Sagittula stellata E-37: one gene and its partners. The protein of the gene in region 2 interacts with the protein of the main gene of each other region in a pairwise test. Links are inferred from orthologs where the notes say so. Each region holds a gene or a part of one and is shown on either strand. Other genes may lie near its edges.

The links. Proteins that work in one complex are often made in the same cells at the same time.
Region 1: the proteins of dnaE (region 2) and rplL interact in binary tests that used the Escherichia coli proteins (3 or more experiments, as listed by UniProt). The link is inferred for Sagittula stellata E-37 from one-to-one orthologs.
Region 3: the proteins of dnaE (region 2) and dnaQ interact in binary tests that used the Escherichia coli proteins (3 or more experiments, as listed by UniProt). The link is inferred for Sagittula stellata E-37 from one-to-one orthologs.

Annotation. Positions count from the first base shown.
Region 1 is NZ_CP155729.1:4,435,247-4,438,785, reverse strand. Bases 829-3,539 are described here. They hold rplL (50S ribosomal protein L7/L12), read left to right. Parts: upstream 829-1,849; coding sequence 1,850-2,230; downstream 2,231-3,539. Other genes in these bases: rpoB (DNA-directed RNA polymerase subunit beta), read left to right, coding at 2,984-3,539; ABFK29_RS21070 (hypothetical protein), read right to left, coding at 2,425-2,574; rplJ (50S ribosomal protein L10), read left to right, coding at 1,260-1,778; ABFK29_RS21085 (DUF4105 domain-containing protein), read left to right, coding at 829-979. Outside these bases: rplA (50S ribosomal protein L1), read left to right, coding at 1-13; more of ABFK29_RS21085, read left to right, coding at 128-828. UniProt on the Escherichia coli protein: The binding site for several of the GTPase factors involved in protein synthesis (IF-2, EF-Tu, EF-G and RF3). Is thus essential for accurate translation.
Region 2 is NZ_CP155729.1:1,071,485-1,080,485, forward strand. What follows is about bases 2,891-6,969. They hold dnaE (DNA polymerase III subunit alpha), read left to right. Parts: upstream 2,891-3,268; coding sequence 3,269-6,769; downstream 6,770-6,969. Other genes in these bases: ABFK29_RS05075 (hypothetical protein), read right to left, coding at 2,891-2,999; ABFK29_RS05085 (hypothetical protein), read left to right, coding at 6,936-6,969. In the rest of the region: ABFK29_RS05065 (MarR family winged helix-turn-helix transcriptional regulator), read right to left, coding at 1-229; ABFK29_RS05070 (MDR family MFS transporter), read left to right, coding at 406-1,914; more of ABFK29_RS05075, read right to left, coding at 2,103-2,890; more of ABFK29_RS05085, read left to right, coding at 6,970-7,949; ABFK29_RS05090 (SlyX family protein), read right to left, coding at 8,300-8,506; hisS (histidine--tRNA ligase), read left to right, coding at 8,648-9,001. UniProt on the Escherichia coli protein: DNA polymerase III is a complex, multichain enzyme responsible for most of the replicative synthesis in bacteria. This DNA polymerase also exhibits 3' to 5' exonuclease activity. The alpha chain is the DNA polymerase catalytic subunit.
Region 3 is NZ_CP155729.1:311,488-315,315, forward strand. The notes cover bases 829-3,828. They hold dnaQ (DNA polymerase III subunit epsilon), read left to right. Parts: upstream 829-1,983; coding sequence 1,984-2,673; downstream 2,674-3,828. Other genes in these bases: ABFK29_RS01545 (shikimate dehydrogenase), read left to right, coding at 829-1,401; coaE (dephospho-CoA kinase), read left to right, coding at 1,398-1,991; secB (protein-export chaperone SecB), read right to left, coding at 2,690-3,187; ABFK29_RS01565 (FxsA family protein), read right to left, coding at 3,245-3,739. Also shown: ABFK29_RS01540 (Maf family protein), read left to right, coding at 1-571; more of ABFK29_RS01545, read left to right, coding at 568-828. UniProt on the Escherichia coli protein: DNA polymerase III is a complex, multichain enzyme responsible for most of the replicative synthesis in bacteria. The epsilon subunit contain the editing function and is a proofreading 3'-5' exonuclease.

The sequences.
Region 1 (3,539 bases), 3.4 Mb from region 2 along the record:
GACCGGCAACTGAGCCAGTCGCAAAAGGATTTGGAAAGGGCGTCCCACGCGGGCGCCCTTTTTCTTTTGGCGGCGGGTCAGGGTATCCTTGCTTGGTCGTCTTTTGGCGGCGGGGTAAGACGACCGCATGAAACGATTTCTCATGTATCTCGGTATCGCGGTGGCTGTCATCGCCATGACCCTCTATCTGCCGTGGCAGGTGCTTCTTCCGCGACACGACCGCGACTGGCGCGCCGATCACAGCCGGTTGCCGCTGGTCTCGGCGGGGGACGGAACGGCGGTGATCCGCAACATCCGGAACTGGGATTACGCACCGGACGGCAGCGTCGCGCGGGGGGCTTGGATCAACGCGACCCTCGTGTCCGACGAACTGGAGCAGGCCTATTTCGTGGTGGAGCCGTTCACCGGCAGCGACGCCATCGCCCACACCATGCTGTCGTTCCGCTTTCGGGACGGGAAGACCTATGTCGCCTCCGTCGAGGCGCGGCGGGAGGAGGGCGAGGCCTACAATGCGCCGCTGGCCGCCGTGCTGCCGGTCTTCGAGTACTTCTTCGTCTGGACGACCGAGCGCGACATGTTCGGCAACTCGGAGTTCTGGGCGGGCGATCAGCTTTACATGTACCCGCTGTCGATCCCGATCGAGCAGCAGCGCGCCGTGCTGGAGGCCATGCTGCGCGAGAGCGAGGAGCTGGTGCGACACCCGCGCTGGTACAACACGCTGTTCTCCAACTGCACGAACGTGCTGGCGCGGGCGGTGAACCGGACAAGGCGCGGGTCCGTGCCGTTCAGCAAGGCTTGGGTGCTCACCGGCTACGCCGACGACTTTCTGTATGAACAGGGAATGCTGGCGGACATGGGCGGATTCGAGGCGACGCGGGAACGGGCCTTCATCTCGCCGCTGGTACGGGAGCTTTACGGGATAAAGGACCCGGCGGCATTCAGTGTCGCCTTGCGCGAACGGATGCGCGGCGGGATTTGATTGAATGATTGCAAGAAATAATGGCCGGTGCTAATGCAGGCCTCGCGGTGCCAAATGCGATTCGTATTCGGCACCGTAATTCGTCCGAGACGGTGGGTTGGCCCATTTCCTGAAATGGTTCCAATAATTCCTGCCTGAGACGGGAAGAGACATCTTTTCAGCCCCGCGCTTCTGCGTTGGGCCGCACAGGATGCGTCGACCCTCATTCGGACTTTGTGACCGGGGAAACCCGGTCGACTGAGAGCCGGAGGGTCCGCCCTCCAACAACTGGAGTGAAACTGTGGATAGAGCCCAGAAAGAGAAATTGGTCGAGGAACTCGGCCAGATCTTCGAAAGCTCTGGCGTCGTGGTGGTTGCCCGCTACGAGGGTCTCACGGTTGCCGAGATGACGGACCTGCGTGGTCGCGCCCGCAATGGGCAAGCCACCGTCCGCGTCGCCAAGAACAAGCTCGCCAAGATTGCCGTCGAGGGCACCCCTGCCGAAGGGATTGCGCAGTACCTTGATGGCATGACGGTGCTTACCTTCTCCGAGGACCCGGTCGCAGCGGCCAAGGTTGTCGAAGACTTCGCCAAGGACAACAAGAAGTTGGAAATCCTTGGCGGTGCGATGGGTGGCACCACGCTGGACCGGGCCGGTGTCGAAGCCGTGTCGAAAATGCCGTCGCGCGAGGAGCTTATCGCTTCCATCGTCGGCTGCATCGGCGCACCCGCATCGAACATCGCCGGGGCCATTGGCGCGCCTGCTTCCAACATCGCCTCCATCCTGTCGACCATCGAGGAAAAGCAGGAAGCGGCGTAAGCAACCTTTCGATCCCCGTGGGGCACATGCCCTGACGTTGGAACACATATCTAAACGGAAAGAGTCTCAAAATGGCAGATCTCAAAGCACTTGCTGAGCAAATCGTCAACCTGACCCTGCTCGAAGCACAAGAACTGAAGACCATCCTCAAGGATGAGTACGGCATCGAGCCCGCAGCCGGCGGCGCAGTCATGATGGCTGGCCCGGCAGGCGACGCTGGTGGCGCAGCCGAAGAAGAAAAGACCGAGTTCGACGTAATCCTCAAGTCCGCAGGCGACAAGAAGATCAACGTGATCAAGGAAGTCCGCGGCATCACCGGCCTGGGCCTGAAAGAAGCCAAAGAGCTGGTGGAAGCCGGCGGCAAGGCTGTCAAGGAAGGCGTTTCCAAGGACGAAGCCGAGGAACTCAAGAAGAAGCTCGAAGAGGCAGGCGCCGAAGTCGAGATCAAGTAATTCCCGTCTCACGACTGGTTTACGGCAAGCGCTCCCATCCGGGGGCGCTTGTTTTTTTGGTGCGGTGGTCGGTGCGACTGCTGTCGCGCGCGGTTTTCGGGCTCCCGGAGTCCAATTCGACAGGGGCCGCGCGTCTTGTCGGCCAGCGCCTGGCAGCCCGAGGCGCGGAAGGCCCAGGCCGAATTGACGTAAGGTTAACCAAAGGTTAACGCCGCGCCGAAGGCTTCGGAGGTCACGAATGCCTGCGCCTTCGCGTTGGGCGGCGGGTCTGCCACGGCCATGGAATTGGGTTGTTTTTTCGTGACTCCTTGACGGAACGGGCGCTTTTTGTCATTCTGCTTCAAGTGCATAAATCCGCGTGCCCCGGCCAAGGGGGGGTTGCGCGCTTGCGCTTTACCGAATATTCGGAAATCTCCCGCGGGTTCGAGCGATTCGAAGCCGTGGCGCAGGTGTTTCGGAGATAGGGGGCGGCGCACGACAGTTGAATATCTGATCCCAGCCCCCATATCCGGTCTTCCCCAGAACATCCGGACAACAGGCATCCCCTTCGCCCGTCTTGGCAAGCCCCCCGTCTGCATGCGTTTCCCGCGCGCAGACGGGGGGTTTCCCAAGGCAGGGAAACCGGTCGAGTGGCACGCGGTGGGACGCGCGCCGAGAATGGACCCGTCGACCCGCCGTCACTGACGTGAACCGCCGCTGTGGCCCCGGCAGCGTGCAGGTTCGGGCAGAGAAAATCGAAAGGGTGCTCCCCTCATGGCGCAAAGTTTCCTCGGTCAGAAACGCCTCCGCCGCTATTACGGCAAAATCCGCGAAGTTCTTGAAATGCCGAACCTCATCGAGGTTCAGAAATCGTCTTACGAACTGTTCCTGAAGTCAGGCGACCAGCCCAAGCCGATGGACGGCGAAGGCATCAAGGGCGTGTTCCAGTCGGTCTTTCCGATCAAGGACTTCAACGAGACTGCGGTCCTCGAATTCGTGGACTACGACCTCGAAAAGCCGAAGTACGACGTCGAAGAGTGCATGCAGCGCGACATGACCTACGCCGCGCCGCTGAAGGTCACCCTGCGCCTGATCGTGTTCGATATCGACGAGGACACCGGCGCCAAGTCGGTCAAGGACATCAAGGAACAGGACGTCTTCATGGGCGACATGCCCCTGATGACCCCGAACGGGACGTTCATCGTGAACGGCACCGAGCGCGTGATCGTGTCCCAGATGCACCGCTCCCCGGGTGTGTTCTTCGACCACGACAAGGGCAAGACGCACAGCTCGGGCAAGCTGCTGTTCGCCTGCCGCATCATCCCGTATC
Region 2 (9,001 bases):
CCTCGTCGCCGAATTCGTTGGCGGGCGCCGAGACGGCCATCAGCACGTCGAGCTGCGCGAGGTCGATGGGCAGGCCCAGTTCGTCGAGCGCCCGGTAGCCCAGTTCGCGCTTGAAGACCCGGCGGCGCCAGACCTGCAGGACGGCATCAATGTCCAGCGCGGCCTGAGTGTGGTCGGCGTCGACGCCGGCGCGGGCCAGCTTCTGCTTGAGGATCTCGTCTCGGTTCATGGGCTCCACATAGCATGTGCGTTTTTGCTTGTCCCGACGAAATGCATGACGTTGACATGTATCTGCAATCGGCACATATTGATATTCAAATCCAGACCGCCCGTACTTGTCCCGTTCCGCCTTCACGGAGCGGGGCACCGGGCGGTTTCAGCGTTGATATCGTGGGAAGCCGTGAAATGTCACTTACCGAAACATCTGCCCATTACGAGGAGGCGCCCGAAAATGTCGCGGTGCGGCTCGTTCTGGGCGCCGTGGCGGCGACGCTTCTGTTCGCCTCGCTGGGGCAGACCATCGTCTCGACCGCCTTGCCGATCATGGTCGCCGATCTTGGCGGCATGGACCACCTGACGTGGGTCATAACCGCCTATCTGCTGGCGTCGACCATCGCCGCGCCGCTGGCGGGCAAGCTGGGCGACATGTACGGGCGCAAGCTGGTGTTGCAGTCCGGGATCATCGTCTTCACCGTCGGCGCCGTGATCTGCGGCGTGGCGATGAACATGGGCATGGTCATCGGCGGGCGCGCCGTGCAGGGGTTCGGTGCGGGCACCCTGATCGTCACCTCCATGGCGACGGTGGGCGACCTGCTGCCGCCGCGTCAGCGCGGTATGGCGCAGGGTCTGATGGGCGCGGCCTTTGGCGTATCGACGGTGATCGGGCCGCTTCTGGGCGGCTTCATCGTGCAGCACTGGTCTTGGCACTGGATCTTCTTCGTGAACCTGCCGGTCGGTCTGCTGGCCTTCGTTATCCTCGGCATGGCCCTGCCGCGCCGCGACGACCTGACGAAGCGCAAGGTCGACTATGTGGGCGCGGCGCTGCTGGCCTCGCTGCTGGCGGCCGTCGTGCTGTTGCCCAACGCGGCACAGACCGCGGGTGGCTGGGGCAGCCCCGCCGTGCTGGTGCTGATCACGTTTGGCGTGCTGACAACGGTGGGGTTTGTGGTGGCCGAGAACCGCGCCGATGAGCCGATCCTGCCGATGAGCCTGTTCCGCAACAACACCTTCGTGGTGGTGAACGCCGTGGGCTTCCTTGTCGGTACGGCCATGTTCGGCACGATCACCTTCCTGCCGCTGTTTCTTCAGGTGGTGAAGGGCGTATCGCCCACCGGGTCGGGCCTGTTCCTTGTGCCCATGATGGGCGGGCTGATCTTCGCCTCGACCATGGCGGGGCGCGTGATGTCGAAGACCGGGAAGTACAAGTTGATGCCGATGGCCTCGACCGGGCTGCTGGCGCTGGCGATGCTGGTGCTGACCACCATCGGCACGGACAGCCCGCTGTGGCTGATCGGCGGCGCGATGGTGCTGGTGGGGCTTGGCCTCGGACCGGTGTTTTCCGTCGGTGTCGCAGCGATCCAGAACGCGATCCCGAAGTCGCTGATGGGCGTGGGCACGGCCTCGGCCAACATGTTCCGTCTGATCGGCGGCGCGCTGGGAACGGCTGCCTTCGGGGCGGTGTTCAGTGCGGGGCTTGCGCGCAACCTTGCGGGGCAGGTGCCGGGCGCCGGAGAAGGCGGCCTGCGGTCCATCGGGGCGGATATGGTGCAAAGCCTGTCGCCCGAGCTGCAGGCGCGTGTCATGGACGGCTTCAGCGCCGCGCTGCACCCGGTCTTCTGGATTGCGACGGCTGCGGCGGTCCTGGCCTGCGTGATGTCCATGCTGTTGAAGGAATTGCCGCTGGCGGGCGAATGAGCCTGCCGCGGTCAAGGGTGTCTCCCCCGCCCGCGTCAGGTTTACGCGGGATTGCCGGTTCCCGAGTCCTCTCGGGGCCGGCCTTTTTTTCAGGTTTCATGCGGATGGCTGGCGGATGGCAGGGCGGCGCGACCGCGACCACGTTCGTCTGCATCGGGGCCGACGAGGGGCCAGCCGCGCCCTGGGGCTCAGGCCTTGAGGAAATCCGCGATGCGGGACACCGCTGTCTTCACGCTCAGGATCGAGTTGTGGCCGCCATGCGGGAAGACCGCGACCGTGGCGGTCGGTGTCAGGGACTCAAGCTTCTGCACGTCGCACACGGGTGCGGCCCAGTCGTCCCTTGCGTGGACCGCCAGCAGGTGCTCGGTCCGTTCGGCGGCGATGGGGTGCCAGGGCAACGACAGGTGGAAGGGCGCGCCAAGTTCGCTGACCCGGTCGACAAAGAGGTCCAGGCAGCGCCCGGACAGGCCATATTGCTCACCGCCGTTGCGCACCAGCCGCACGAGGTCGAGCGGCGTGGATACCAGCACGACGCGGTCGCAGTGCAGTCCGCCGTCGAGCGCAAACAGCGCGGCGTTGGAACTGACGCAATGCGCGACCATCCCGTCGTAGGGGCCGTGTGCCTCCCAGGAGCGGTGGATCGCTTCGGTGATGTCGCGCATGGAACAGACGGTCTGCGCCTTGTGCATGTGACCGGGCAGCACGGTGACGTCGACCGAAAGACCGGTCTTGTCCAGCGCCCGCAGCAGGCGGGTGAACTGGCGGTAATGGCCGTCGTGACCCGGCACCACCAGCACGCGGCGCGCGCCGGGGTGGTGGCTGTGGCGCATGATCGCCATGTCGTCGCCCACCGGCAGGATCTCGAACCGGTGGCGGCCCTTCTCGGCGAGTTCGTCGATGAAGCCGTGGCTCGAACTGAGATACCGTTCCGCCAGCACGTTCGCCGTGCGCACCGGCGCGATGGCCGCCGCCGTGACAAGTGCCAGACGTTTCAAACGCGCCTTCAACGTGTCGGGGGGGGCGGGATCGAATTCGGCCTCTTGTTGCGCAAGCGCTGCGCTGGAGAGTTCGGTGGCGTCGTTCATGGCTAAGAAACGCTGGGCTTTCTGGGCTTACGGGACCTACGGGCGATGTACACGAAACTCAAACTGCCGCCCAATAAAGGCATGAGTGGGGCCGCATTGTTGGTTATTTGCGGGCAGCGGTACTAAAACGGCACGACTGTGCATGGTAGTCCAGTGCTATGTCGTGGGGAAGTGTGGACACTGTTTCGTGTACACGCAATGCACGATTCTGCCCGATTGCGCATCGGGAGGTGTTCCAGCCGGCCGGAGAAACGCGGTAGGTTGCGGCCATGTCAGATCCGCGATTCATCCACCTCCGCACCCACACCGAATATTCCCTGCTCGAAGGCGCGCTCCGGCTGAAGAAGCTGCCGGGGCTGTGTGCCGACATGGGGATGCCCGCCGTGGCGGTCACCGACACCAACAACCTGTTCGCGGCGCTGGAATTTTCCGTGGGCGCGAGCGGTGCGGGTGTGCAGCCGATCATCGGCTGCCAGATCGACCTGCGCTATTTCGAGCAGGCCCCGGGCGAGCGGATCAAGCCACCGGCGCCGGTGGTTCTGCTGGCCCAGACGGAGCGCGGCTACGAGCACCTGATGAAGCTCAACTCCTGCCTCTATCTGCGCCGCGACAACGAGCTGGCGCATGTCACGCTGGACGAGCTGGAGGCGCATTCGGAGGACGTGATCTGCCTGTCGGGCGGACCGGACGGGCCGGTGGGACGGCTGCTGCGCACCAATTCGCGCGCGGCCGCGCAGACGCTGATGACCCGGTTGCACGCGATCTTCGAGGACCGGCTGTACGTCGAGTTGCAGCGCCATCCGGGCGAGGACGGAACGCCCCCCGAGGCGGAGCACCTGACGGAGCGCGGCTTTGTCGAGATGGCCTACGAGATGGGCCTGCCGCTGGTGGCGACGAACGACGTCTATTTCCCCAAATCCTCCATGTACGAAGCGCATGACGCGATGATCTGTATCGCGGAAGGCGCCTATGTCGATCAGCAGGAGCCGCGCCGCCGCCTGACGCCGCAGCACTACCTGAAGACCCCGCAGGAGATGGCGGTGCTGTTCGCGGATCTGCCGGAGGCGCTGGAGAACACCGTCGAGATCGCGAAACGCTGCGCCTTCATGGCCTACCGCCGCGACCCGATCCTGCCGCGCTTTGCCGACGACGAGGTGACGGAACTGCGCCGCATGGCGAACGAGGGGCTTCAGGCCCGGCTTGCCGTGATCCCGCACGCCGTGTCGGTGGAGGACTACCAGAAGCGGCTGGATTTCGAGCTGGGGATCATCGAGGGGATGGGCTTCCCCGGCTACTTCCTGATCGTTGCGGACTTCATCCAGTGGGCGAAGGACCAGGACATCCCGGTTGGCCCGGGGCGGGGGTCGGGCGCGGGGTCGCTGGTGGCCTATGCGCTGACCATCACCGACCTCGACCCGCTGCGCTATTCGTTGCTGTTCGAACGCTTCCTGAATCCGGAACGCGTGTCGATGCCCGACTTCGACATCGACTTCTGCATGGACCGCCGCGAAGAGGTGATCCGCTACGTGCAGGACAAGTATGGCCACGACCGCGTGGGCCAGATCATCACCTTCGGCGCTCTGTTGTCGAAGGCGGCGGTGCGCGACATGGGCCGCGTGTTGCAGATGCCTTACGGGCAGGTGGACCGGCTGTCGAAGATGATCCCGGTGGAAGGCGTCAAACCGGTCAGCATCGAACAGGCGCTGCGCGACGAGCCGCGGCTTGCCGAAGAAGCGAAGAACGAGGAGGTCGTCGACCGGCTGCTGAAGTACGGCATGCAGGTGGAGGGGCTGCTGCGCTCGGCGGGCACGCACGCGGCGGGCGTGGTCATCGCCGACCGTCCCACGGACGAGCTGGTGCCGCTGTATCGCGACCCGCGCTCTGACATGCCGGCCACGCAGTTCAACATGAAGTGGGTGGAGCAGGCCGGTCTGGTGAAGTTCGATTTCCTCGGCCTGAAGACGCTGACGGTGATCCAGAACGCCATGGACCTGATCTTCAAGTCCGGGCGCCCGCTGCATGTCGCCGCCGACGGCACGCAGCTTTACGAGCCGCCCGAGGGCGCGGAGAACCAGATCAACCTGATCCCGCTGGACGACAAGGTCACCTACAAGCTTTACGCCTCGGCCAAGACGGTGGCGGTGTTCCAGGTGGAAAGCTCGGGCATGATGGATGCGCTCAAGCGCATGAAGCCCACCTGCATCGAGGACATCGTGGCGCTCGTGGCGCTCTACCGTCCCGGCCCGATGGAGAACATCCCGGTTTACTGCGAGGTGAAGAACGGCCTGCGCGAGATCACCTCGGTGCATCCGTCCATCGACCACATCCTGGCGGAGACGCAGGGCATCATCGTCTACCAGGAGCAGGTGATGCAGATCGCACAGGTCATGGCGGGCTACTCGCTTGGCGGCGCCGACCTGCTGCGCCGCGCGATGGGCAAGAAGATCAAGGAGGCGATGGACGCCGAACGGCCGAAGTTCGAACAGGGCGCGGCGAAGAACGGGGTGGAGAAGAAGAAGGCCACCGAGGTCTTCGACCTTCTGGAGAAATTCGCCAACTACGGCTTCAACAAGTCGCACGCGGCGGCCTACGCGGTGGTCAGCTACCAGACCGCATGGCTGAAGGCGAACCACCCGGTGGAGTTCATGGCAGGCGTCATGAACTGCGATATCCACCTCACCGACAAGCTGGCCGTCTATTTCGAGGAGGTCCGCAAGGGGCTGGGGCTGCCTTGGGTGCCGCCCTGCGTGAACCGCTCGCTCGCCACCTTCGACGTGGTGGAGGGCCAGCTTGTCTATGCCCTGGGGGCGCTGAAGAACGTCGGACTGGAGGCGATGAAGCTGGTGGTCGAGGGGCGCGACGGGCGCGCGTTTTCTACCGTGTTCGACTTTGCCCGCCGCGTGGACCTGAAGAAGATCGGCAAGCGGCCGCTGGAGATGATGGCGCGGGCGGGCTGTTTCGACGTGCTCGACCCGAACCGGCGGCGCATCTTCGATTCGCTCGACGCGCTGGTGGCCTATTCGGCGGCGATCCACGAACAGAAGGGATCGGCGCAGGTGTCGCTGTTCGGCGAGGCGGGCGACGACCTGCCGGAGCCGCGCCTGTCGCCCGTGTCGGACTGGCTGCCCGCCGAACGTCTGGCGGAAGAGTTCAAGGCCGTGGGTTTCTACCTGTCCGGTCACCCGCTCGACGACTACATGCCCGCGCTGAAACGGCAGGACGTGGTGACGCTGGACGAGGTCATGGCCAAGGCCGAACGCGGTCCGCTCGTGGCGAAGCTGGCGGGTGTCGTCGCCGGACGGCAGGAGCGGAAGTCGGCGCGCGGCAACCGTTTCGCCTTTGCGCAGTTGTCGGACCCCACCGGCGCCTACGAGGTCACGCTGTTCTCCGAGACCTTGGAGAAATCGCGCGAACATCTGGAGACCGGATCGAAGGTCGTCGTCACCGTCGAAGCGACGATGGAGAGCGACCAGCTCAAGCTGCTGGGGCGCGCGGTGATGCCGGTGGATGCGGCGGCGGCGCAGGGCGGGCCTTCGGGCATGCGGATCTTCGTCGACACGGAGATGGCGCTGTCCCAGATCGCCAGCGTGCTGGGCCGTGCCGCCGAGCAGTTGCCGAAGGCGCCGCGTGCGCCGATCGTCCTGCGGCTGGCGGCGCCGGGCCTGCCGGGCGAAGTGGAGATGGACCTGTCCGAACGCTTTCCCGTCACGCCGGAGATCAAGGGCGCGGTGAAGTCGCTCGACGGCGTTCTGGCGGTCGAAGACTTCTGAGTCGCCTCTTTCCACCGGGAATGGTGCCTGCCTGACGGGGTCTGCGCCGGTCCCGGAAACCGCCACGGAATGGGGCGGTTTCCCGCCGGGCGGCCCGTCTATCCCATGGAACAGTGGACCTTTCCTGCGGCGCCGTTGTACGAGAGGCGAAACCGCCGGGGGCGAAATGCGCAAAGTTATCATCGGAATGACACTGGTCCTGCTGGCCTCGGGCTGCGGCGATCCCCTGCGGGACGTGCCGCGCCTGGCCGATGTGCCGGTGGAGGCCGAGGCGGGGCAGGCCGATGTGCTGGCCACCAGTGCCGATACCGAAACGCTGCCCGCCGCTCCGGCGTCCGACACCGCCCCGAAACGCGGCCTTCTGGGTTTCCTGAAGGGCAAGGCCGACGCTGCGCGGACCCCGGCGGCGGATGCCGCTCAGGCCCCGGTGGGCGATGCCGCTCAGGCCACGGCGGCGGTGGCCGCCGAGGACGGTGCTGTCACCGACGAGGCCGTGACCGTCGATCTGGCCGACGTGGGCTCTTCCCCTGACGACGCGGAGGTGGTCGTCGTAGAGGCGGAGGAGCAGCCGCGGCGCAGGGGTCTCTTCGGGCTTGGCGGCGGGGGCGGCAACGACGTCCAGCTTGCTGCGGCCACCACCTCTGGCGCGCCGCGCGTCAACCGCCGTGCCGCGCCGCGTCCCGGTGCGCCCGACGCGCGCGAGATCGCATTTGGCACCACCTTGCCCTACGGCCAGATCGCCCGGGTCTGCGGCGTGCCCGGTGCAAAGCTGGGACCGGTCACCCAGACCTGGCCCGAACGTGGACGCGGATACGAGCTGCACGACAGCGCCCCCGGCTCGACCGGCGCGCACACCTTCTACATGACCGGTTTCAAGGACGGCTGCGCGCGGCAGTTCACCGCCGCGCTGGTGATCTTCGGCTCCCCGGAAAGCTGGGAGCAGATCCACTACGGCCCGGCGGGCGAGTCCCTGCCGGTGCTGGCGACGGACAAGGCCTACGAGGGCGTGAAGTCCAAGGTCTGCCGCGTCGGCAAGGGCAAACCCTGCGGCTCGCGGATGCGGGCGCTGGAGAAGGACACGGTCTTCGTCTCGGTCTACGAACGGTTCGAGGACAACACTCGCTGGAAGAACATCCTGCTGCACGACGGCGAAGTGGTTGCCATGGACATGAAGAACTGAGCTACGGGGCCTTGCAGGTTCGCGCCGGATACATCGCGGGCCGCGGTGCACAGCGACGGGAAGGCCGGTGCACAGGCCAGCCGGTTGCGGTTCACATTTCAGCTTGAGGCCACGCGCGTGTTGCGCCCGGCATGGCATGGGTTTGGGCAGGCGGGGCTTTCGGCAACGGCGTGCCTGGCATGGCACGGGTGTGGGCGCTGAGGTTTTCGGGGGAAACCTCGCCTGCCGACTGGCCGCGAAAGGCGGGACTTTCGGGAACGGCGTGCCTGCCATGGCATGGGTGTGGGCGCTGAGGCTTCCGGGTGAAACCTCGCCTGCCCACCGACCGCGAAAGGCGGGGCTTTCGCGGTCTAGTAATGCGGGGGTTTTTCGTCTCCGAGGAAAATGCTGCCGGAGGTGTCCGTGTCCCGCTGGGCCTCGCGGCGAAGCAGGATCTCCACCCGTCGCGAAACGTCGCGCAATTCACGGTCCTGTCGGGCCACCACGTCGGACAGGTCGTCGACCGTCCTGAGAAGGTGGGCCATCTGCTCTTCGAGGCGGCTCATGTCATCCGTCATGTCTCGTTCCTCCTTCAATTGGCAGAGAGCCCATGGATATTTGCATGCGCCCGTCTCCGCAAGGGCACCCTTGCTTGCCCACGCGCCGCCTTCCCGATAGAGGGTGCGCGACAATGCAGCAGTGTAACCGGGACCGGTGCCATGGCCAAAGTGAAGAAAGCCCCCCGCCCCAAGGCGCAGACGCCGAAGGGGTTCCGCGACTATTTCGGACACGAGGTGCGCGAGCGCACCGAGATGCTGTCGAAGATCGCCGGGGTGTACCATCGGTACGGCTTCGAGGCGCTGGAATCCTCGGCGGTGGAGACGGTCGAGGCGCTTGGCAAGTTCCTGCCCGATGTGGACCGCCCGAACGAGGGGGTCTTTGCCTGGCAGGACGAGGACGACACCTGGATGGCGCTGCGCTACGACCTGACGGCGCCGCTGGCCCGGGTCTATGCCGAGCATCGCAACGACCTGCCGCTGCCTTACCGGCGGTTCGCGATGGGGCCGGTCTGG
Region 3 (3,828 bases), 760 kb from region 2 along the record:
CTCCGAAATCCGCGCCAGTCTGCTCCGGTCCGCCGGTCTGAAGGTTGCGTCGGATGTTGCTCGAATCGATGAAGACATGATTCGGGAATCGCTGTTGGCCGAAGGCGCCACGCCGCGGGACATCGCTGATACCCTGGCAGAGGCAAAGGCGCAGAAGGTGTCGGGACGACACCCTGAGACGCTTGTCCTCGGATGCGATCAGGTTCTGGCTTTCAAGGGTGCGATCCTGTCGAAACCTTCCAGCCGGGAAGAGGCGCGCGAGCAACTTGCCGCCCTGCGCGGTGAGACACACCAACTGCTTTCCGCTGCCGTCATCTATGAAGATTCAAAGCCAATATGGCGTCACGTGGGCACTGCTCGGCTGATGATGCGCGCTTTTTCAGACGCTTACGTCGAAGACTACCTCGACAGAAACTGGCCGGATATCGGTACGTCGGTCGGTGGATACAAGCTTGAAAAGGAGGGTGTGCGGTTGTTCGCCCACGTCGATGGCAGCCACTTCACAATCCTCGGTTTGCCTTTGCTTGAATTGCTCAACTTCCTGTCCGTCAGAGGAACCATCTCCGCATGACCCTGCCTCGAATTCCCCTCGCCGCCGTCATCGGCAAGCCCATTGCGCACTCGAGGTCCCCGCGCCTGTTTGCGCATTGGCTCAGGAAACATGGCATCCCGGGGCACTATATTCCGATCGAGGTTCCTGCCGACAAACTGGCTGAAACCATCCGGCTTTTGCCCGACCTGGGGTTCATGGGCGTCAATGTCACGATCCCCTACAAGGAGAAGATCCTCGAAATCGCCGATCTCGCCTCTGACCGGGCGACGCTGATCGGGGCCGCCAACACGCTGATCTTCCGTAAGGACGGGATGATCCATGCAGACAACACCGACGGCTACGGCTTTTCCGAAAATCTCAGACAGTCGGCGCCGGACTGGGATCCGACTGCGGGCCCAGCGGTGGTTTTCGGGGCAGGGGGAGCGGCCCGCGCGGTCATCGCGTCGCTGATCGACGTGGGGGTGCCCGAAATCCGGCTGACCAACCGGACGCGGGTGCGTGCCGAACAGCTCCGGTCTGACTTTGGCAATCGCGTGCAGGTGCATGACTGGGTCCAGGCGGGCAACATCATCGAAGACTGCCGGACTGTGGTGAACACCACGTCGCTCGGCATGACCGGCAAGCCCGAGTTTCGCGTCCCGCTCGATGCGCTGGCACCGGACATGGTGGTGTCCGACCTTGTCTATACACCCCTGCAGACCCGTCTGCTGCGGGAGGCGGAACAGGCGGGCAGCACAGTTGTCGACGGGCTTGGCATGTTGTTGCATCAGGCGGTGCCCGGTTTCGAGCGGTGGTTTGGCACCCGCCCGGAGGTAGACGAGGCGACACGCGCTGCCGTCCTGCGATGAGGTTCAAACTGGGACTGACAGGGTCCATCGGTATGGGCAAATCTTCGACGGCCGCGATCTTTGCCGCCGAGGATTGCGCCGTTTGGGATGCCGACGCTGCAGTGCACCGGCTGTATTCCGCCGGAGGCGCTGCGGTCGGCCCGATCAGCGCGCGCTTTCCCGAAGCGGTCCAGAACGGCAAGGTTTCTCGCGACGTTCTCAAGACGATCATCGGCAGCGATCCAGAAGCGTTGCCCGATCTCGAGCGGATCGTTCACCCGCTGGTCCAGGCCGACCGAGAGATATTTGTTCGGGACAACGCCGACAAGATCGGGGTGTTCGACATTCCTTTGCTTTTCGAGACGGGCGGCGATGCAGAGATGGACGCAACCGCCTGCGTTTTTGTTTCACGTGAAATACAGCGAGAGCGGGTTCTGGCCCGTGGCACGATGACGGAAGCCGATCTTCAGCGCATTCTTGCCCGGCAATTGCCGTCCGAGGAAAAATGTGCCCGGTCGACATGGACCATCGAGACAGATACGCCTGAACACGCGCGCGAACAGGTGTTGCGCATCCTGAACGAGATCGAGGAAAGGCTGACCGATGCGTGAAATCGTACTCGATACGGAAACCACGGGGTTCGAGCCGGAGCAGGGCGACCGCATCGTCGAAATCGGGGCCGTCGAGTTGTTCAATCACGTTCCGACCGGCGAGACCTATCACCAGTACATCAATCCTGAACGGTCAATGCCGCAGGAGGCATTTGCCGTTCACGGGCTTGGCGACGATTTCCTCCGGGACAAGCCGGTCTTCGCCAAAATCGTCGATGAGTTCCGCACCTTCATCGGAGACTCGAAACTGGTGATCCACAACGCGGCCTTCGACGTGAAGTTCCTCAACGCCGAACTTCGCTGGGCCAACCGTCCAACCCTGGCGAAAGATTGCGCCATCGACACGCTGGATATTGCCCGGCGGAAGTTCCCGGGCTCGCCTGCGTCGCTCGACGCGCTTTGCCGCAGGTTCGGGATCGATAACTCCTCCCGGACCTTGCACGGCGCCTTGCTCGACTCCGAAATCCTGGCAGAGGTCTACCTCGAACTCATCGGTGGCAAACAGCCCGATTTCGGTCTGACGTCCGCGTCCAACACGCCGAGTGTCGGTGAAACAGTGACGAACTGGCGCCCGAAACCAAGGTCCACACCCTTGCCGTCGCGCCTGACGGACACGGAAAAGGCGGCTCACGCCGCCTTTGTCGAGAAGCTCGGGGAAAACGCGATCTGGAACCGGTCCTGATCGCGTTTCACTGATCTTATTGCGTCGGAGTGCTGGACGCTTCCTGCTGAGCGGCGGCCCGGCGCTGAAGCTCCGCACGGTACAGCGCAAGGAAGTCGATCGTTTCCAGGTTCAGCGGCGGGAAGCCACCGTCGCGGGACACGTCAGACACGATGCGGCGCACGAACGGGAAGATCATCCGCGGGCATTCGATCAGCAGGAACGGGTGAAGCTGGTCCTCGGGCACGTTCTCGATGTGGAACACGCCCACGTAGTCGAGTTCGAGGATGAACAGCACTTCAGAGGATTCCTTGGACTTGGATTCCACCTTCAGCTTCATCACGACTTCGAACTGATGTTCCGGCGTCCGTTTCTTGGCATCGAGGTTGACCTGCACCTGAACGTCCGGCTGCACTTCTCCGGATACGCCCTTCTGGGAAAGGATGTTCTCGAAGGAAAGATCACGGATAAACTGCGCAAGCACGTTCATCTTGGGCGGCTGAGGCGCCTGGGCTGCCCCGTTGGATTCTGCCATGAATGGTACTCCGGTTGAATGTCTTGAGAGCTGGATTAGCAGGCACTGGTAGGTTTCTCAATGCCTCGTCCAGCCGGAACCGGGATGGTTGGGTGACTTGCCCTGCGGAACTTCGGTAAAATCGCCGTCGATTACCTCGTCGCGGGCAGAGGTCGGGTTATGGTGCGGGGGCCGCTGGGGTTCCGGACCCATCTGAAAACGGGTGACCGTGATGCGCTGACGCGCCCACCGCATCACGGCCAGACGGACGCCCGGCACGAGAAGGGTAAAGCCCACGGCGTCGGTGAAGAATCCCGGGGTCAGCAGAAGCGCGCCCGACAGAAGGATCATGGCACCATGGGCCAACGGCTCACTGGGGTCCTGAAGTTCGGAAAAGCTGCGTCGCAGGTCTGCAAGTGCACGCGCGCCCTGAGACCGCACCAGATACGTGCCGATAATCGCCGTAAGCACCACGATGGCCAAAGTCGGGAACAGCCCGATCAGCCCGCCCACCTGGATAAAAAGGGCGATCTCGATCAGCGGGACCATCAGAAAGACCAGAAACAGCCACATGCGCATTCCTCCTTGACCAGCGTCTGAAGCATATCGGGTCAACGTACCGCATGGCCGCCGCCCGTGTGGACTTGTTCAGACACGTCACC